Regions from separate parts of the Floridaenema aerugineum BLCC-F46 genome, predicted to be linked through region 2. Evidence: riboswitches for the same ligand, from Rfam matches in the RefSeq annotation. Region 2 holds a riboswitch; the other holds the start of a gene.
What was found. Region 2 has a riboswitch for cobalamin ahead of ACE1CC_RS33120 (sirohydrochlorin chelatase). Riboswitches for the same ligand answer to the same signal wherever they lie in the genome.
Positions count from the first base shown of each region.

Region 1: linked by a shared signal. The riboswitch ahead of ACE1CC_RS01665 (TonB-dependent receptor plug domain-containing protein) and the one ahead of ACE1CC_RS33120 (sirohydrochlorin chelatase) in region 2 are both predicted to bind cobalamin.

Region 1 covers NZ_JBHFNQ010000013.1:99,825-112,137, forward strand. Annotated here, with positions in the region: gene ACE1CC_RS01645 (ExbD/TolR family protein) at 1-192, shown strand, start outside; gene ACE1CC_RS01650 (metallophosphoesterase family protein) at 435-782, opposite strand; gene ACE1CC_RS01655 (hypothetical protein) at 788-1,024, opposite strand; gene ACE1CC_RS01660 ((2Fe-2S) ferredoxin domain-containing protein) at 1,062-1,943, opposite strand; gene ACE1CC_RS01665 (TonB-dependent receptor plug domain-containing protein) at 1,953-3,320, opposite strand; cobalamin riboswitch at 3,321-3,466, opposite strand; gene rocD (ornithine--oxo-acid transaminase) at 3,612-4,853, opposite strand; gene ACE1CC_RS01675 (hypothetical protein) at 5,270-5,431, shown strand; gene ACE1CC_RS01680 (hypothetical protein) at 5,428-5,640, opposite strand; gene ACE1CC_RS01685 (1,9-bis(guanidino)-5-aza-nonane synthase) at 5,629-6,669, shown strand; gene ACE1CC_RS01690 (hypothetical protein) at 6,733-6,951, opposite strand; partial or broken gene ACE1CC_RS01695 (Uma2 family endonuclease) at 7,310-7,552, shown strand; gene ACE1CC_RS01700 (type IV pilin-like G/H family protein) at 7,562-8,107, opposite strand; gene mtnA (S-methyl-5-thioribose-1-phosphate isomerase) at 8,430-9,491, opposite strand; gene ACE1CC_RS01710 (PAS domain S-box protein) at 9,728-12,313, shown strand, end outside.
Region 2 covers NZ_JBHFNQ010000241.1:300-9,157, reverse strand. Annotated here, with positions in the region: gene ACE1CC_RS33135 (IS1/IS1595 family N-terminal zinc-binding domain-containing protein) at 1-463, opposite strand, end outside; gene ACE1CC_RS33130 (HEAT repeat domain-containing protein) at 741-1,514, shown strand; gene sipA (regulatory protein SipA) at 1,591-1,806, opposite strand; gene ACE1CC_RS33120 (sirohydrochlorin chelatase) at 2,023-3,051, opposite strand; cobalamin riboswitch at 3,089-3,245, opposite strand; gene ACE1CC_RS33115 (hypothetical protein) at 3,402-3,761, shown strand; gene ACE1CC_RS33110 (hypothetical protein) at 3,908-4,345, opposite strand; gene ACE1CC_RS33105 (PAS domain S-box protein) at 4,820-8,858, shown strand, end outside.

The DNA.
Region 1 (12,313 bases), on a different contig from region 2:
ATCGCGCTGAATCGTCAACCAATCGAATTAGAAAAGTTAGAATCTGAAGTCAGAGGCAAAATTGATCCTAACACTGAATCTTATGTAATTTTAAATGCAGATAAAGCAGTTAATCATGGTCGTGTAGTAGAAGTAATGGATCGATTACGTCGGGTAAAAGGAGCTAAATTAGCGATCGCTACTCGAAAATAATGGTTCTTTCGTACTTACTGCGCTAAATTATTAGGGGTTTTTGCTGCGTAGCAAAACACGATGAATTTCAGTTTGGTGCGTGCCATCAAAATGCAAATGAAACAAGCGAAAACCAGGTTGCTTTTCTAAGGTTGTAGCTTGCGGTAAATCTAGCTGTACGCAAGTCGAAGGACTGCCGTAGAAATCAATATTACCTCGTTTTTGGTGAAAAGCCGCATGAATATGACCGAAAACTACGGCTTTTACTTGGGGGCGCGATCGATCAGGTCAAGTAATTCATTGCCATTTTTAACTTTTATCAGATCTAACCAATCAATCCCAAAAGGCAAAGGATGATGGTGCAAAGCTATCAAAGTAGGAAGTTCAACTTCGAGACTTTTTGCTAAAAATTGCAACGACTGGGGAGATATTTCACCTTCGCCAAAACGGGAATTAGCTAAAGTTGAATCCAATAAAATTAATTGCCAACCACCTATAATTACAGCTTTTGGTGCATGAAAAAGCGGATGAACGAGAACTTCTTTCATTACCGACAAGCAATCGTGATTGCCAGAAAGCCAATAGGTAGGAATTTGCAGCGGACTAATCAAATCAATTAACTGTTGATAGGCAGAGGTACTGTAGCTAAGGCGCGACGACGGGGAAGAGTCGATCCGGCGATCGCACCAAATCCCACCAAGGGAATGTTACAAGTATAAAGAACATTACTTGCCGTTGCTAAAGCTAAGAGGAGGAAAAACCAAAATTGACTTTTAGCGATCGCTTTACATCCCCGAAACCAATCTTGAGTTAGATTTGGTTTTAATGTCAGATTTGATTCAATGTAACTCATACTATTGTCTCCTTTGAATTAATCAAAATTGCAAACTTTAACATTCCACCTTGACTGGTGGATAAAGATGATCTTTAATCGGTTGACCTTGTACCAAATGTTCTCGGACAATCCGATCGGCAAGATCGGGATTAACGCGGGTATACCAGGTACCATCGCCCGAATAAAACACTACAGGCCCCATCTTGCAAACCTCCAAACAACCGGAAGTCATCACATACACATCAATTCCGGCTGCTTTTACCGCCTCTTGCAACGCCTCAACGATCGGTTGCCAGTTGCGCGAAGGGTAACAGCGACTAGAACGACAAACTGCCAAATAGGGGCGCTTGAGAGGGTTGTTCTCAAAAGGTATAGGGCGATTACCCAAAACGTAAATCTCGCGTAATTCTTGATAAAGACTTAATTTTGAAAGTTGCGGTTTAGCTTCTGGTAATAACTCTTCATCTTCGCCCACAAAAGGATTAGGCAAAAACAGATTCATCATCTTTTCCCCAGCACCATTCCAGAACTGAATGCCCCAACTCCGCGCTTCTCCCCGTTCATTCAACCGACGATACAAAGATGCACGATTAACTAAGCGTTGCTGTCTCAGTTCTGGGGGCGTTTTTTCCAAAGGTCCACCTAAATGTTCTTCCAAACAAAGGTGCAAATGCCATGCTTCAGTAACTACTGTCAAATAGCCATCGTAGAGAACGCAAATTTTCGGGGGTTGAGTAAATTCTAGTTCTAGTACACTACCTTCTACGACGTGACCGATCTGAGTTTCCTGCCAACGTTCCTGAAACAGAGTATATAACAGAGGGCCAGTTACATCGATCGTGCAAGGAAAGTCTTCATATTCAATCTGTCCGCCCGTTGGCAACTGTTCAGTTATGCAACGGTTAAGGGGTGTAACTAGGCGAGAAAATTCACTCATTTCAATCTCCTAAAATGTGGAACTGATACCCAGGCGAAAGCTACGTCCGACAGCGGGATAACCGGGATATAGTTCGTATTGCCGATCGAGTAAATTATCTAAGTTACCGTTCAACATTACAGTCCTTCCCAGGGGGATACGAAATTTCAAATCGAGTGTGGTGTATCCAGGTAAAGATTCGGTATTCGTGTTGTTAACAAAGTAACTGCTGAGGTAGCGCAGAATAATACCTGCATAAATGCCTTTGGGTGTTTCGTAGGCAAGTCCAAAATTCAGGCTATCGGCATCTCGAAAACTGAGTGAGTTACCTTCGATATCGGAGTTGCGATCGCTCACAATTCGCGGTTCGTTAAGGGTATAGTTAGCAAAAGCGAAAAAATTCCGAGCCAGTCGCACGTTAAGATCGGCTTCTAAACCCAAAGTTCTCACTTTTCCGATATTTTCGTAAGTGCTGGGAGAGCCAAACTTAAAATTAATTAGCTCGGAAATTGTATTATGAAAAAATGTCAGCCGCAACAGCCCAATTTTACCCAATTGTTGATCGATACCAATATCAAAACTATCTCCCCGTTCTGGGTTTAAATCTGGATTACCTACTACATTAAAAGCAGCTAACCCTTCTAGGTTGGAAATTAGCGGGGCGCGAAAACTTCTAGCATAGTTGGCTCTAATGGTAGTAGTTTTTCCCACAATAAATCTTGCGCCAACACTGGGAGAGGTAAAAGAACCATTTACTAAACTATTAAAATCTTGCCTGAGTCCTAAATTAACGCTAAAACTGGGAGTAAAATTCACCTCGTAAAGGGCGAATAGTGCGCCTTGATTGATATCGCCATCGTAGTTTACATCACTTATGTTTGTACCATAACTAAAGGTGGTATTGCGCGATCGCGTATTCCGATAATCTGCCCCATAAGTCAAGCGTTGATTTTTCGCCAGTTGCCAGTTATGCTGCACTTGCAGTCCAACTGCCCGCCGATTCACTTCATCTTTTGTCCCGAAATTGTTTGGGTCGGGATTGTTGTAGTTATAGTTAAGAAAATCGCTGTAAACACGAGTAGTTAAAAGTGAATCGTTACTATTACCTAACTTAGATTGCCAAGTTAAATCTAACAATACTTCATCAGTATATTGTCTGGCTTTAGGAGTTAAGGTATTAAATGCACCAATAGTATCTGGAATTGGAACTCCTCCGGCGACTCCAAAATCTTTGGTGAGGTAGAGGGCGCTGAAGGTGAGAGTATTGCGATCGTCTAGTTGTCCTTCCAGCCTTAAATTAGCATTATTGTACAAAACATCAGCATTTTCACGGCGATCTTTGAGGTTAATGCGTTCGCGTAGCGTCTCCGTCTGTACCTCGCAGATAGTTAAGTGCAAATAAATAAATATTTATCGGCGGGCATCCTGACTCAGAGATTTTAGTCTTCTCTTCACAGTTGCGGGACAGTGCCGGATTTACACCGAACTTTCCCCGTTTCCTCCAACGGCTGCTCCCCGTTGGAACCGACTGCTATAAAACAATAATATATTAGAAAACTTTTTGCAAGCTTCTGAACCAAAAATTAACTAAAAGTAATTAGTTCATCTCAAGTTTTAGTTACATTAACATTTCCCCTGTATTTCAAATAGGGGAAATGTCAAAAAAGCACAATTACCAACTTCAGCTAATTAACTGGCTATTAACACTTGTTCAATTCTCTCTAATGCCCAATCTAAATCCGATCGCGAAATTACCAAGGGTGGGGCAAATCGAATAATGTTTTCGCGGGTTTCTTTGGCGAGAATCCCTTCTTTCATCAGTGCTTTGCAGAATCTTCTGGCACCGCCTGCTTCCGGTTTTAATTCAACACCAATTAACAATCCTCGTCCTCTTACTTCTTCAATGTGGGGACTGGGAATTGCTTGTAATTTAGAAATAAAATAATTGCCCAATTCTGCTGCTCTTTCTGGCAATTCTTCGTCTACAATTACATCGAGTGCGGCAATGGCGATCGCAGCTGCTAAAGGATTTCCTCCAAAGGTACTCCCATGATCTCCGGGATTAAATACATCCATCACTTCGGATGTACTCAAAAACGCGGATATCGGATAAAAACCACCCGATAAAGCTTTGCCAATTGTAATTCCATCGGGTTTTACTCCTTCATGTTCAAACGCAAACATTTTGCCCGTGCGTCCCAAACCTGTTTGAATTTCATCAAATACTAACAGCACGTTATTTCGACGACAAATACGTTCGGCTTGTTTTAAATAGCCATCTGGCGGAATCATAATTCCCCCTTCTCCTTGAATTGGTTCTAGGAAAAAAGCCGCCGTATTTGGTGTAATAGCTGCTTCTAAAGCTGCCACATCTCCGTAGGGAACGACTTTAAAACCGGGAGTGAAAGGTGCAAAACCATGTTGATATTGTTCTTCGGTTGAAAAGCTGACAATACTAATAGTTCGTCCGGCAAAGTTATTGCTACATACGATAATTTCTGCTTGACTTTTAGCTACGCCTTTGATCGTATATGCCCACTTGCGAATCGCTTTAATTGCTGTTTCTACAGCTTCGGCACCAGAATTCATCGGCAATACTTTCGGTAAGCCGGAAATTTGGCAAAGTTTTTCATAAAATTTGCCTAATTGGTCATTGCGAAAAGCGCGAGAAGTCAGGGTGACTTTTTTGGCTTGTTCTACCATTGCTTGAAAAATTCTCGGATGACAATGCCCTTGATTTAATGCTGAATAAGCACTCAAACAATCGAGATATTTGTTATCTTCAATATCCCATACCCAAGCCCCTTTACCTTTAGTAATTACTACATCTAAGGGATGGTAATTATCGGCACCGTAAGTAGTTTCTAGGTCAATGTAGCTTTGAGTATCTGAAATTGTTAAATTCGATGAAAGGTCAGCAGAAACTAGCATTTGTAAACTTGTCCTCTATGGGTAATAGGTAATGGGTAATAATTCCCATTTTTATAGCAGTGGATACTTCCAAATTATTTGGGAAATTCAATTTATCCGATATTAAGGCTCGCACAAAATACAACCAAGAGAATCTCTCTTCTCTAAAGCGATCTATTCCACAAAATTAAAAACTTTTGTGCTACCTGTAGGTTAATTCAGATGAGTGAAACCTGTCGCCCACTCAACTTGGGCGAGGAGTCTTACTTGTTTTGGTATCACTGCTGTTAACGGTTGTAGCATTTGCCCCGATTGGGTGCGAAGACCTAAAATTTCCATATCTTTGACTGAAAGTAGCACGATCGCAAAACCCAGTCAAGTTCTATTTCATTGATTCTATCCCCTGTAAGGGGATTGCAATTAAACTCTAATCTGCTATGTTTAAAAAGCGGACTTATACGAGGTGTAAAAAAGCTAAATTGGCGAGTCCATCCATCATCTCCACTGTGGTTTGGGATCTCCAAATTCGCTTAGGTAAGCGACGAGAATCCGATCCTGCTATTTCTTGGTACGACCACTGCGAAGCGCCTAGTACTTAATCGATCGAAGTGTCGATCGGGAGCATCCCAATTTGGTAAGGGCGAAGCATTCCGGTAGATAAGCTATTGATTAGAAACAAAGATTTACTGCCGGAATGCTTCGCCCCTACAAATATATTTACCAAAACGGGATACTCCCTGTCGATGTGTGTTTCGTAGTTAGTTTTTAGTACTTTAATTAAATGCAGGAGAAAGTGATGAATCGGCAAGATTTATTGCAAGAAATTGTGCAACCAATTGATATTAAATCCTTTGATGTTGTAGGCTTGGTAGAGTCTATGAGTCAGATGGCATTTCAAGCACGCAACTTGGGAAGGGCGGCGAAAATCTACGATGAAATGCTGCAAGATCCAGATTGTGCAATTATTTTATGTTTGGCAGGTTCTTTGTTTAGCGCCGGATTGAAAAATGTAGTGTATGACCTGATTACTCATAATATGGTGGATGCGATCGTTTCCACTGGTGCTAATATTGTGGATCAGGATTTCTTTGAAGCGTTAGGTTTTCGTCACTATGTCGGCGATCCTTTAGCAGATGATGAAATGCTACGCCAGGAAAGGATCGATCGCATTTACGACACCTACATTGATGAAGATCAACTGCGGGTGTGCGATATGACGATCGCGGAAATTGCTAATTCTTTAGAAAAGCGCCCCTATTCTTCGCGGGAATTTATTCAAGAAATGGGTGCATATCTGGAGAAACAAAAAACAGATACACCGTCAGTTGTATTAGCTGCTTATCAACATCAAGTACCCATTTTTGTTCCTGCTTTTAGTGATTGTTCTGCTGGTTTTGGTTTAGTACATCACCAGTGGAATTCGCCAGAATCTCATCTTACTATTGATTCGGTGGGAGATTTCCGCGAGTTAACCCAGTGCAAACTTGCCGCGAAATATACTGGATTGGTAATGATTGGTGGTGGCGTACCGAAAAACTTTGCCCAAGATACGGTTGTGGCGGCGGAAATGTTGGGATTTGATGTGACAATGCACAAATACACAATTCAAATTACTGTCGCAGACGAACGAGATGGTGCGTTATCTGGTTCTACTTTGCGAGAAGCACATTCTTGGGGAAAAGTCAACAAAAACGTCGAACAAATGGTATTTTCGGAAGCTACGGTGGCGTTGCCCTTGATTGCTGGCTATGCTTATGGCAAGGGGAACTGGCGCGATCGATCCGTGCGTCGTTTGGCACAATTATTTGACAAAACTCAGTTAGTATCTGCAAAATAGCCTCAAAAAAGAATCCCCCGCAGTTCAATCCGGCGGGGATTCTTTTTTGATAAATTAACTACTTTAGATGGAGGTGAAAATACAAGATCCTAAGATGGAAGCAGCGACGACTGCGATCGTTATATTAGTGAAAAACTTTCCTGCTTCTGGATTATCTCCTAACGCTGCATCGTCTTGACCATTGGTAAAGAATAACGACCAAGCTTGATTGCCAGTGATATTTGCAAAGTTGTTGAAGTCAGCGTTGAAAATAGCGGAAGCATAAGAATAGTTAGCTTTCATGTTCAATCTCCTAAGTTTCTGATTTTTTTCTTCGTTTCTCATCTCTGTAAATAAATGTAACAAACTGTAAATAAATGTAAAGAGATCTAGATCATATAGTTTTGTGATCTCGATCGCTGATATCTTGCACCTGTCGTTCTCCGAATCAATTCGCAGGCTAATAACGCAAGTTGCTAGTTATTAATTATTTCCTGTTCCCCCCTTGAGTAAGGGGGGTTAGGGGGGATCTTCGGCTGTGATTACTAGGTTTAGATCCCCCCAACCCCCCTTAATAAGGGGGGCTAAGCCATCAGATATAGGGAGTAGCTAACTCTACAACTTGAAACCCTTGTAGAGACGTTGTACTCCAGCAGATACTTTTTTGTTAATAGAAATCTCTGATACCACTTTAGAACAAGACCGCAAACAAAAAGCAGCTGCTTATGCTAAAGCCGGAATAGCAGATTACTGGATTCTTGATGTTAACACGCGCCAAGTTCGAGTGTTTCGAGAAATTGTCAATCAAACCTATCAACAAGAAACTATTCTCAATGAAGAAGCGACTCTTTTTTTATTAGCTTTTCCTGAAATTGAAGTTCAAATTGCTAGACTATTTCCCTAAATATTTATATTAGTTAGGAGAAATTTGATTAGCATTATCTGGACATTGCACTTTAGTTCGAGTTACTATCCCGCTTTTTGGATAATTCCCAGGATTTTTAGTTTCACAAACTATGGCTTGGGTAACTTTTTCACCTTTGGGATCTGGTGCAATTAAACCGACAACTCCTGTGTAACTTCGTAATACTTTAAGTAGCATAGGAGTGGCAAAGGCATTAACTCCGTTGTTACCAATTGCTGAAATTAAGTATTTGTAACTAGAAGTTTGGGTTTTAATACCAACTCCCAAGCTACCCCAAGCGATAGGGTCGGTATTAATTACGAAAATGCTATGTTGTGCGTAATAAGCTTGTTGTGCTTTGTTGATAGCACTAACGTATTGTCTCCCCTCTGCTTCTCTGCTATTCTGTGCTTGGGAAATTTGACTTGGTAAAGTTGCTAAGGTTAAAAGTCCGAGAATAGCGATCGCTACCACAACATCTATAATGGTAAAACCGCGATCGCGCTCTTTTTGGCAAAGATATAACAAATACTTTAACCGCAATTCAATGTTCATATTCAGCACCAAATAACACTAAAAAATCTTGGTTCTATATTAACTAAACAGTATAAGCACAGCACCAGAAAAAATGCTAAAAATCACCGGAAATTTTAACGATGCTGTGCTATTAACCCAAGTTGCTAGTTATAAGAATAGTTTTATTCTTTGTACGTAGTTGGGCTTTAGCCCTCTTCTGAAACCTGGCTTTATGAGGGCTAAAGCCCAACTACGTACCTTTATGTAAATAACTAGCAACTTGCCTTATTACTAAAACCGAAAGGATCGATCGCCTACAGCACGCTACGCGATCGCTACCACCAAAAAAACCGCAACTAAATTAAACCGCTTGCTTTTCCTCAAACTGTTTCAATTCACCAGGCGCAACTGCACCAAACTCAGTAATAATTGCCGTAATTAAATTTGCTGGAGTTACATCAAAAGCGGGATTATAAAAATTGACACATTCTGGCGTAATCAGGGTTTTTCCAATTTGGTAAATCTCGGAAGGATCGCGTTCTTCAATGGGAATTTGACTGCCATCAACTAAGCTAAAATCAATAGTGGAAAGTGGTGCAGCTACAAAGAAAGGAATATTATGTGCTTTGGCACAAATCGCTACACTATAAGTCCCTATTTTATTCGCAGTATCCCCATTAGCAGCAATTCTATCCGCACCGACAACCACAGCATGAATTAAACCTTGTTTCATACAATGGGCTGCCATATTATCAGTAATTAAAGTAATCGGAATCTGATCTTGGACACATTCCCAAGCGGTTAATTTTGCCCCTTGTAACCGGGGACGAGTTTCATCAGCAAAAACCCTTGCTAAACGTCCTTCTCGCCAAGCAGAACGGACTACACCCAAAGCCGTACCATAACCAGCAGTAGCTAAAGCGCCAGCATTACAATGAGTTAAAATTGTTAATTTTTCTGGGGTTTTTGGTAAAACTTCTAAACCATAATCGCCTATAGAGCGACAAGTTTGTAAGTCTTCTAAATTGATATTTTTTGCCGTTTCTAGTAATAACTCTTTCAGATATTCTACTGAGCCTAAAGTGCGACGGGCAGTAGTTAACATTCTTTGAATTGCCCAGAATAAATTTACCGCAGTTGGGCGAGTGGCGCGTAACTTTTCGGCAACTTTTTCCAACTGGGTTAAAAACAATTCCCGGTTTTCGGTTTGAATCTCTCGCGCCCCTAAATACATTCCGTAAGCAGCAGCAACTCCGATCGCAGGCGCACCCCTAACAATCATCGTTTTAATTGCCAATGCCATATCATCAGAGTTACTAATTTCTACTAAAGTATACTCAGCAGGCAAACGATTTTGATCTATTAGCAAAACCTGGTCTTTTTGCCAAATTACCGGATAAACATGAGACTCGGTAGATGTCATAACAGTTAGTGAGATCGTGAACTACTTTGCACCTAATTGTGACACAAAATAGAGAAAAGCAAATTTTATTGTAGAGCAATTGTCACAGCTTAATGAACTTTCTTAATTGGTAAAACCATTGCTTTTGTTGGCTTTTACCTTTTGCTTTTTGCTATAAAGCTTGAATTAAAGAAAAGTCTGGGGAATAATCGGAATTGTCAGGGTTTCAATTATATCTCTTTGTTCAGCTAACTTTTATGCCGATCGCTCCCCTGCAACGCCTCTCTCACCCAAAGTTAAACCTCCCCTTGCGATGGGTGTTAGTGGTTCCCTTTGTGTTGCAAACCGTAGGCGCAGTAACCTTAGTGGGCTATCTATCCTTTCGCAGCGGGCAGCGGGTTGTTGAAAACCTAGCGCATCAGTTGAGCAAAGAAGTTGGAAATCGCACCACACTTTACCTAGAAAAAACCCTGGAAGTTCCGCATCTGGTTAACCAACTTAACGCCGATGCCATTAATTTAGGGATAATACCCGACTTCCAAACAGAAGATACAGAAACTTTAGAAAAATTTTTTGGGAAACAAATCTCGCGGTTTCCTTCAGTTAGTACAATAGCGATCGCCAACGAACGCGGAGGAATGATTGGTTCGGCGCAAAGAACCTCTTTCCCTTCACCTGGTATGATTGATTCTGGGCAAAAAAAATCAATTAGTCTTTACCGCACTCAACGCTTTACCAAAGGCGCATATTCTATTTCTGATACTGATGCCAAAGGTAACAAGATCCGCACCCTGGTAATGACTGAGAATTATGATGCCAGAATCAGACCTTGGTATCAAACTCCCAAGCAAGCAGGTCAGGCAACATGGAGTCCGATCTACCAATTTATCACCCGCACAGAAACATTGGGAATTTCGGCTGGATTACCAATTTATAACAGTTTCGGCAAACTTAAGGGAGTGGTAGCAACCGATATTACCCTCGATTATTTCAATCAATTTCTCTCATCTCTGCATATTAGTCCATCAGGGCAAGTTTTTATGATCGAGCGATCGGGATTATTAATTGCTAGTTCCACCGACTACCCCTTATTCACATCTAAAGGCGGAAAATTGCAGCGTACTAAAGCCACAGAAAGCAAAAATCCCATCATTCGAGAAACAACTCTACAATTAATCAAACGCTTCCAAAGTTTAAGCCAAATTAATGATACTGAACAGTTTGATATTGCACAAAACAACGCAACACAATTTGTTCAAGTTATACCATTTCGCGATCGATTTGGACTGGATTGGTTAATTGTAATTGTAGTTCCAGAATCGGATTTTCTCGGCGAAATCCAGGCAAATACTTATCGCACTGCACTACTCTGTAGTTTAGCCTTGATGGGTTCCATTTTACTGGGTTTGTGGACGGCGCGGAAAATTACTCAACCCATTCAAACGCTGAACCTTTGCACTCAAGCATTTTCTGCGGGAAAACCCGTTTCGCCACTCACTCCCACTGGCATTCAAGAAGTCGATGCCCTGCGAGTTGGGTTTAATCAAATGATGACTCAGCTTAACGCTTCTTTTCAGGCACTTCAAGAAAATCAACAAACCCTGGAAACTTTTTTGGATAGTGTTCCAGTTGGGATCAGCGTTCATGCTCCTTCTGGACAAGTCATTTTTGTTAATAACAAAGGCAAAGAAATTTTAACGCCGGGAGTGACTTCAACTCCTGCGGAAAAACTTTCCGAAGTTTATCAGCTTTATATAGCAGGTACTAACGAGTTTTACCCAACCGAAGAACTTCCGGCAATTCGAGGATTGCAAGGGGAATCGGTTTATATTGATGATATGGAAATTGAAGTGAATAAACGACGAGTGCCGATCGAAGTTAACACCATTCCGGTTTTTGATAAAAGTGGTAAAGTGCTCTATGCAATCAATGCTTTTCGAGACATTAGCGAACGACGACAAAGCGAACAACTACGAGCCAACTATGAGCGAGAATTAGAGCAACAGGTTGCAAAACAAACACAGGCATTAAGAGAAAGCAAAGCTCAGTTGCAATTAATTACTGATTCGGTTTTTGGTTGTATTTCTTATACTGACGCTTCTCAACGTTACCGTTTCGTGAATAAAACCTACGAAGTCTGGTTTAATTGTCACAAAGAAGATATTTTAGGCAAGACTATTCAGGAAGTAATTGGACAAGAAGCTTATCAAAAAGTACTTCCATACATCACTCAAGCTTTGGCGGGAAAAACTGTCACCTACGAAGCAGAAGTTGCTTATCAAGGTAATAAAACTCGCCATATTTCTGCGGTTTTAGTTCCAGATATGGATGAACATGAAACTGTTCACGGATATTATGCACTGATTACGGATATTAGCGATCGCAAACGTGCAGAAGCAGCTTTGCGCGAAAGTGAAGCCAGGTTTCAGCAGTTGGTGAGTAATGTACCCGGAATGATTTACACTATTGTTCATTCGCCAGATGGATCTACTCGGCTGGAATATATCAGTGCAGCCGTTGAAGATATATTAGAAATTAAGCCTGAGCAAGCTTTGGCAGATTTTTCGCTAATTTATAAACAATGGCATCCTCTGGATGTAGAAGCCTATAATACAGCTGTGCGCCAAAATTTGATCACCTTAGAGCCGTTCTCTTATGAATGGCGAGTGATTACGCCATCGGGTAAGTTGAAGTGGTTATTGGCGAGGCGTTCTTTCTTGGAAAAGCGAGACAATGGTGACATTGTTGGGCATGGGATTGTGCAAGATATTAGCGATCGCAAACGTGCCGAAGCAGCTTTGCGCGAAAGTGAAGCCAGATTCCGACTAGCATTTGATGATGCC
Region 2 (8,858 bases):
GCAATTTGCCATTAGTTGAAGTTTCTGGTGGATGATTTGCTGCTACTTCGATCTCAGCATTTTGTTGATGAGTAACTGGAGTGCGCCCAGTCCAGTTGGGATCGGGTGCGGGAATTTTCGGCAGAATGATTAATGGTTTATGCTGTTGAGTCTCTGTGTTGTGGTTTAAGCGACTGATGCGATCGCCTACATTTTCCTGAATACTATAAGTAACTGGCAAAACAGTATGCCCAGAAACCGCTTTCTGTACCAAAGCGGCGATATGTTCCGATGGATCGGGAGGTGGGCCAAAATTTTCCTCTGGTTTTGTGGGTGATGGTGTGTTTGTCGCGGGAAAATGCGATACTGATGAAGCCCAGCTAGAATGATTTTCCTTTGTTTCTGCTAGATGAGATTCTGGCAAAGGGGGAACGAATCTAATTGCACGCGCTAACCGTCGATATGGTTCTAGGTGATCTGTCACATTCTGCTCCTGATGTTTAAGAGTTGCTATTCAATTTAGTCTTTCTGTAGTCCAATATACTAAAATAAGGATCAAAACTTGAAAAATAACGTTATGATTTTAAGTTTGAGCCTGGTCGTAAAATTAATTGCAGTTGCTTAGTGTTTATTTACAAAAGTAGGGAAAAATGAAAGATTCCTTTCTTGTGCCTCTCTACCATCAACAACAAATAGATTTATCGATCGCTAACCTGAGTAACAGACTGATGGCATCAGGTCTGATAAGGTAATTGACAATTATGTATGATGACGACGACCTGACCCTACTTGACCCGGAAGCCGATCTGCAAAGTCCGTTAGATCAGCTAGAACCACTGGAAGAAGAAGAGGTTGCTAAACCCGATCCAGAGGCAATGTTGGCGCTGTTGAATGCAGCCGAAACGTCGCAAAGAATGCTAGCAGCCAGAGCTTTTTGTGAGTTACAAGATCGACGCGCCATTCCCCATTTAATTCGCTTGTTGACAGATGCTTGTCCGTTGGTGCGGGTAAGTGCGGCTTATGGTTTGGGACGTAACCCTAGTGCTGATGCGGTAGAACCTTTAATTAACCAATTAAACCGCGACTGGAATGGTTATGTCCGTAAAGGCATTGTTTGGGCGTTGGGGAACTGTCGCGATCGCCGTTCTGTCGCCCCCCTGACTGATGCTTTACGAACTGATATTTCGGCTGTACGTTTATGGGCGGCTAGTTCTTTGGCGCAAATGGCTGAGTTAGGCTACGAAGCAGTAGTCGCTTCCATTCCCCCGTTAATTGAAGCTTTAATTCAAGATCCAGTCGCAGCGGTGCGGAGTAACTGCGCTTGGTCTTTGGGGCAACTTTGTCGGGAACTACCATCAAATGTAGTATATGCTGGTGCGATCGATGCTTTAATTCAAGTGATGGAAGAAGACCGCGATCTGGGAGTCAGGGAAGATGCGAAAGCTTCTCTGTTACGAGTTGGCGACCCTCGCGGACTGCAAGTGATTGAAAAAATGGCTCAAGAAGGAATGATTTCACCAGAGAGTTTATTGTGAGGGAAGGGCAAGATCCCCGACTTCTTCAGATCCCCGACTTCTCTAAGAAGTCGGGGATTTGTGGATCTGTGTCAAGCTAAATAGATTCAATATACTGAGTGTCGAGTAAAAAGTTGCCTCTGGCAAAGCGCACTCCCCAATAACCTCCGGGACGGCGATCGATCACTACTCCTTCTTCACCTAACTTAATCACATCTGGGGGACGTAGCATTGGCATTGGTTCGGCAGTTTTCACGTAAGGTGGTAATGCTACGACTCGGACTTTTTCCCCAATGCGAAATTCTTTACTCATTTTGAATGTTAGGATTTTAGTTTTTCTATACTCGGCGTGGTCACAAACTGTTGTTTTTGATTTGTAGGGGCGAAGCATTCCGGTACATATATTTGGCGATAACCAACAAATTATTGCCGGAATGCTTCGCCCCTACTGTATGACCGTGGACTTTAACCTTTCTTGCACAAACAAGGCAAGGACTAAAGTCCCTACAACAAACCTAATCTAAAATTGTTAAGGTGCTTGCCAGATTTTTTGATGATATTTTTCTAAATCTGCGTAAGGATCTACAGCAGGGTGTGAGTGGTCGTGACTGTGACTGTTACCATGATGATGATGATCGTGGTGATGATGGTGATGATGATCGTGTCCGTGAGTGTGGCTATGTCCGTTGCCGTTTTTAGTTACAGCAGCGAGGCGAAATTTACACATTTCACAGTTCATTTGGACTTCGCCTAATTGGGTTTCTATTTCCCGTTCTCGCATTACTTGAAATAGTTGGGGATGAATGCCCATTTCTGGCAAACAAATCATTTCTATTTCGGGAAATTGTGCTTGTTGTTGGGCGGTAATGTCAAAAATCTTTTTTACCAAAAGTCCGGTAAATAGGAAGTAAGGTAAAACGATAATTCGCTTTGGTTGATAAAGTCTGGCGCGACGAAAACCTTCTTCTAAACGGGGGTGAGTAATGCCGATAAAGCAGGTTTCTACTGTGGAATAGCCGCTGCCTTCCCAAAGAATTCGTGCTAGTTTGTAAACGTCGCCGTTAGCGTCTGGGTCGCTGGAACCACGCCCGACAAATAATAAAACTGTTTCGGAACGAGGATATTTTTCGTTGTCAAGTTGAGTTAGACGCGATCGCCACAATTCCAATATATTCGGGGTAATTCCAAAGTGCCGACCGTAGTGAAATTTCAGTTGAGGATATTTAATTTTAGCTCGGTCTAACTCGTTGGTAATATCAAATTTGTTGTGGCGTGCGGCAAATAATAAAATGGGTAAAACTGAAAATTCTGTGTATCCTTGTTCGATGCAGCGATCGATCCCTTCTTGAATTGTCGGGCCTGTTAATTCTAAAAAACATGGGACTACGGGGCGCGATCGATCCAATTCTTGATAAGCAGCGGCAAAATCTAAAAAACTTTGTCTTCCCTCTTCATCTTTAGTTCCATGACCAATCATTAATAATGGTCTTTTTAGGGGCAATGTAGACAATTCTAAATCCGTTACAGTGGTCAAAGTCGATAAACTTACAGTAGGCATTAATTAATTATCCTTTTTCCTGTGCGGCGCAGGAAAATAAAGTTGACGTTAACAAGTAGGCGTTCTGGCTAGCGATGTAGACAGTTGACAACGGCTAATCTATTTTCGCTTACAGCTGCGGCACAGCCCCGGACTTGCACCGGAGTTTCCCTACTTTGCTGAGTTTTAGTGTGCTTTGATATCTTAGCGGATTCAATGGTTTAGCGAAATGGGGGGGGAGAGGATTTTTCCGGCAGGAGGGTACAGGGAAATATTATCGCTATTAAATATTACAATGAATTCTGAGTAACGAGTTACTTTATTGCCGCTAATTTTATACATAAAACTACTCAATTGTCAAGGGAAAAACCATGTTTAGAAAACTGCGCGGAGGATTACTAGTAGGGATTGGTTATATGCTTTCTCCCTTGTCTTGGTGGAATGATTTATTTTTTAATTTGCCAATTTCTCTGTTATTCGGCTATTTAGTTGGTTGGATAAATGCTGACTGGTTTTTACCGGGGACAGTTGTGGGTTACTGGCTTTCTAATGTACTAGGAATTTTGATGATGCAGTTTGGGGCAATGGATATGTTTTTAGCAGGAGAACAGCGAAATGTGAAGCGCGATTTATTGATTGGACTTGGTGGTTCAACGCTTTACACTTTAGTAATTGCGGCATTGGTTTATTTTCACTTAGTAGAAGTTCCCGCTTTTTTAATTAATCACTAAACTTGTGGCATAATTCAGGGTATTGTCATGTTCTGAAACTGAGTAATTAACTCAAGTTGCTAGTTAGTAAGATTGAGGGTGGTAGTAGCTAGTAGGAATCCCACTACCCACTACCTACTACCTACTACCAAAGATTCGTGGAAAAATCAACTAATGTCAAACTCCGCAGGTCTACTCATGATTTCTTCATAACAAATTTGTGGAGGAAAGCTAGGAGCAAATATACAAGCACAAGCAATGCAGTAATTAGAATTTGTGTGAGAGACAACCAATATTCCTTCAGTTTGAGGATTATATTGTTTGAGCAATTCTTCTGCTCCAAAAAACTTAATTGCTGGATCGTTGTGCAGCATTAACCCCATTGGTAATTCAATTGCACCGGAAACTTCTTTTACATTTGGTAGGTTAACTATCACCAAACAGCGACCATGCTCTAACCAACCTTGATAGGCTAGCGCACCTAACATAATATCTTTAGATTGAACTAAAAGTTCTCCACATATTTGTAATCCCAGTAGAATTTCCTCTTCTAAGGAATCCAACTGTAAATTTTGCTTCCGGGGATGACTGTATTCATAGTTCATAGTCAACAAGGTAACTTGGTTAGCTTAACTCTAAGCTAAGGCAAGTAGAATGATGCTGAATCTGTCAGGGGTGTTAAAATTAAATATTCCTGAAGAGGTGTAGTGCGATCGCCATCATCAGTTAGCAAAGTTGTGGCAACAATTATTGAGTGCCGCGCTAAGGCTGGGTTCGTTCCTTTAATCTGTTTAATTAAGGAAGCTCGTCTATTGTAATAAGAGAATAAAGATCGTCAGATGACATCCCGTTTTACATTAAACTTGTTACAAATATAAAGAGAAAGGGAAAAGTGAAAAAATGATTTTTAGCCAAAATTTAGGAAAAGTTTCATTTCGCAAAAAAAGTATTTTATTGTCAAAATTAAATAACTAATTGTTACGTGAGTTTATCAGCTAGCCCGGTAATGGGTATTCCAATAATAGAGGACTTTAATCGTTTAGTTTATTGCGATCGCACTAAAAATCCCTGTACTTATTATGAAAGTTGTTCTTCCCGATCAAGAAAAAAAACGTTTAGCAGCGCTGAAGCAGTATCAAATATTGGATACTCCAGCAGAAGCTGTATTTGATGACTTAACAAATTTAGCCGCCCAGATTTGTGAGACACCGATCGCTTTAATTAGTTTAGTAGATGCAGAGCGGCAATGGTTCAAATCTAAACTAGGGCTAACAGTTAGCGAAACACCCCGGAATGTAGCTTTTTGTAATTATGATATTTGGCAAAAAGAACCGTTGATTGTTGAGGATGCTCGGAAAGATGCGAGATTTGCTAATAATGCTTTAGTAACTGGAGAACCCTACATTAGATTTTATGCAGGTGCGCCTTTAATTACATCTGATGGGCTTGCTTTGGGGACATTATGTGCGATCGATCGGATTCCTCGACAGTTGACAAAAAAACAAATTTCCGCACTTCAAGTATTAAGTCGTCAGGTAATCAGTCAGATAGAATTACGGAAAAATTTAGCAGAATTTCAGCGAACCCAGAGTTTGCTAATAGCCCAAAAAGAAATGTTACAAGTGGTTAGTAATAGCACATCTGTAAATCAAGCGTTAAATGCAGTTACTCAGCAACAGAAGGAAATTCTGCAAACTATTTTCGATCGTATTCCTGTGATGTTGAGCTTCTTCGATCGAGAAGGAAAACTGCAAATGATCAACCGAGAATGGCTAAATATTTTAGGTTGGACTTTAGAAGAATTACAAGAATCGCCGGATATTTTGACGAAATTTTATCCCGATCCAGAGTATCGACAACAAGTTTGGGAGTTTATTCAAAGAGCAGAAAATCACCAATGGCAAGATTTTAAAACTCATGTTAAAGATGGTCGGGTGCTGAATACTACTTGGGCAAATGTGAAGCTGTCTGATGGGAGGACGATCGGTATTGGTCAAGATATTACCGCTCGCAAGCAAACCGAAGAATTATTACTAAAAACTCAAGAAAGATTACAACATTTATTAAAGACTAGTCCGGTTGTGATTTATAGCTGCAAACCAACGGCGAGTTACCCAGCAACTTTCGTTAGTGAAAATGTTACTGCTTTATTTGGTTATTCAGCAGAGGATTTTGTTAACAATCCTACATTTTGGTTAGATCGTGTTCATCCTGAAGACGTGGCTTTAATTCCCGAAGCAATAGCAATTTTATTCGCACAGGGACACCATAATTATGAGTATCGCTTTTTGCATCAAGATGGCGGTTATCGTTGGATTTATGAGGAATTAAAACTACTGCTTGATGCGGGGGGTAATGCGAGCGAAATAGTAGGTACTTTGCAAGATATTACTGAGCGTAAACAAGCAGAAAGCGATCGTCTAAAAGCCGAAAAATCTTTGCATGAAAGTGAAGAACGATTCCGTCTGTTTATCAATGGAGTGAAAGATTACGCCATTTTTGTATTAGATACTAACGGTTATGTTACTAGTTGGAATACAGGCGCAACAGCAATAAAAGGTTATCAAGCCGAGGAAATTATTGGACAACATTTTTCTCGTTTTTATCCACCTGAAGATGTAGCCCAGGGAAAACCCGATAGACTATTAGAAATAGCAGCAACAGTTGGTAGAGTGGAAAATGAAGGTTGGCGCGTGGGGAAAGATGGCTCTTACTTTTGGGCAAATGTAGTAATTACAGCATTGCAGGATGGAACCGGAAAAATTTGCGGTTTTTCTAAAATAACCCAAGATATTACTGAGCGCAAACGGGCAGAAGAAACTTTACAAAAGTCCCATAAAGAATTAGCGGATTTCAAATTTGCTTTGGATGAATCTGCGATCGTTGCGATTACCGACAATAAAGGCACAATTCAATATGTTAACAATAAGTTTTGCCAAATTTCTGGTTATAGTCGGGAAGAATTAATCGGGAAAGATCACCGCATTATCAATTCTGGCTATCATCCAAAAGCCTTCTTTCAGAATATTTGGAACACAATTTCTCACGGTAAAGTTTGGAAAGGGGAAATTAGAAACCGGGCTAAAAATGGTAGTATTTACTGGGTAGATACGACAATTGTTCCCTTTTTGGATGCTCAAGGAAATCCATATCAATATATTGCCGTTCGCAACGATATTACAGATCGCAAACAAGCAGAAGAAGCTTTGCGCCAACAAGCTCAAAGAGAGAAATTAGTTGCAGAAATTGCTCAAAGAATTCGCCAATCTTTAGATTTGAATGAAATTCTCAATACTACTGTGACGGAAGTCCAACGTCTGCTGGAGAGCGATCGCGTTTTGATTTTCCGCTTTGAACCAGACTGGAGTGGAGTTGTTGCCGTAGAATCAGTTGCTCCGAATTGGCAATCAATTTTAGGAGCAAAAATCTCAGATTCTTTCTTCAAAGATACCGAGCGAAGAGAAAGTTATGAACGAGGTGGAATTCAAGCTGTAGAAGACATTTTGAACGCAGGTTTATCGCCTTGTCACATTGATTTACTGGCTCAATTTCAAGTTCGTGCCAATTTAGTTGTACCCATTTTACAGGAAAATAAATTATGGGGTTTATTGGTTGCTCATCATTGTTCAAATCCGCGAAAATGGCAAAATTGGGAAATAGAATTGCTGAAACAATTGGCGACTCAATTAGAAATTGCAATTCAACAATCACAACTTTATCAACAAGTACAACAAGAACTAAATGAACGCAAATTAGCAGAACAAAAAATCCGAGAACAAGCTGCTTTACTTGATGTGACAACTGATGCAATTTTGGTTCGTGACTTGAATCATCGGATTTTATTTTGGAATCAGGGAGCAGAGAGACTTTACGGTTGGAAAAAAGAAGAAGTGTTAGGCAAGTGTGCTAATAATTTGCTTTATTGGGAAACACCGTTACTGGTGGAAAATATCTATCAAACTGTTAGCAGCAAAGGGGAATGGCACGGAGAATTGCAACAAGTAACAGAAGATGGCAAGGAAATTATAGTCGAGAGTCGTTGGACTTTGGTGCGTGATTCAGCTGAAGAACCAAAAGCAATTTTAATGGTGAATACTGATATTACACAGAAACGATTGATGGAGCGACAATTTTTGCGATCGCAACGCATGGAAAGCATTGGTACTCTAGCAGGAGGAATTGCCCATGACTTGAACAATATTTTAGCTCCTATTCTCATGGCAGTCCAACTTTTAAAATTACAAATTAGCAGCGCCCAAGGGCAACAATGGTTAGAAATCCTCGAAGATAGCACCCGAAGAGGTAGTGAATTAATCAAACAAGTGTTATCTTTTGCCAGGGGATTAGATGGTGAACATGGAGTTTTACAAATTCGCCATTTGATTAAGGAAATTAAGAAAATTGTTGAAGAGATTTTTCCGAGGTCGATCGAAATTTACACTGATGTATCCAGGGACTTGTGGGCAGTTTGTGGTGATGCTACTCACCTGCATCAAGTGTTAATGAATTTGTGTGTTAATGCGCGTGATGCTATGCCTACAGGTGGCACTTTAACTATTAGCGCTGAGAATTTAGTAATTACCGAAAATGATGCCCAATTGCAAATGGATGTCCAACCTGGATCTTATGTAGTTGTGACAGTTAATGATACAGGAGTTGGCATTGCTCCAGAAATTCTCGATCGCATTTTTGAACCTTTCTTTACCACAAAAGAAGTTGGTAAAGGCACAGGTTTAGGACTTTCCACTGTAATTGGAATCATCAAAAGTCATAAAGGTTTTATTACTGTTTCCAGCAAATTAGGCAAAGGTAGTGAATTTAAGGTATATCTTCCCGCTGTAGAAGCAGCAGCAGATTTAGATGAGGAAGATTGGGAATTGCCAATGGGAAACGGTGAATTAATTTTAGTTGTAGATGATGAAGCTGCGATTCGAGAAATTACTAAGAGTACCTTAACCGCTTATAACTACCAAGTTTTGACTGCGAAAGATGGAGTGGAAGCGATCGCTCTTTATGTAGAACATAAAAACGATATTAAACTAGTATTAGTAGACATAATGATGCCAGTATTAGATGGTACTCATACTATTCGCACCCTACAAAAAATCAATCCCGAAG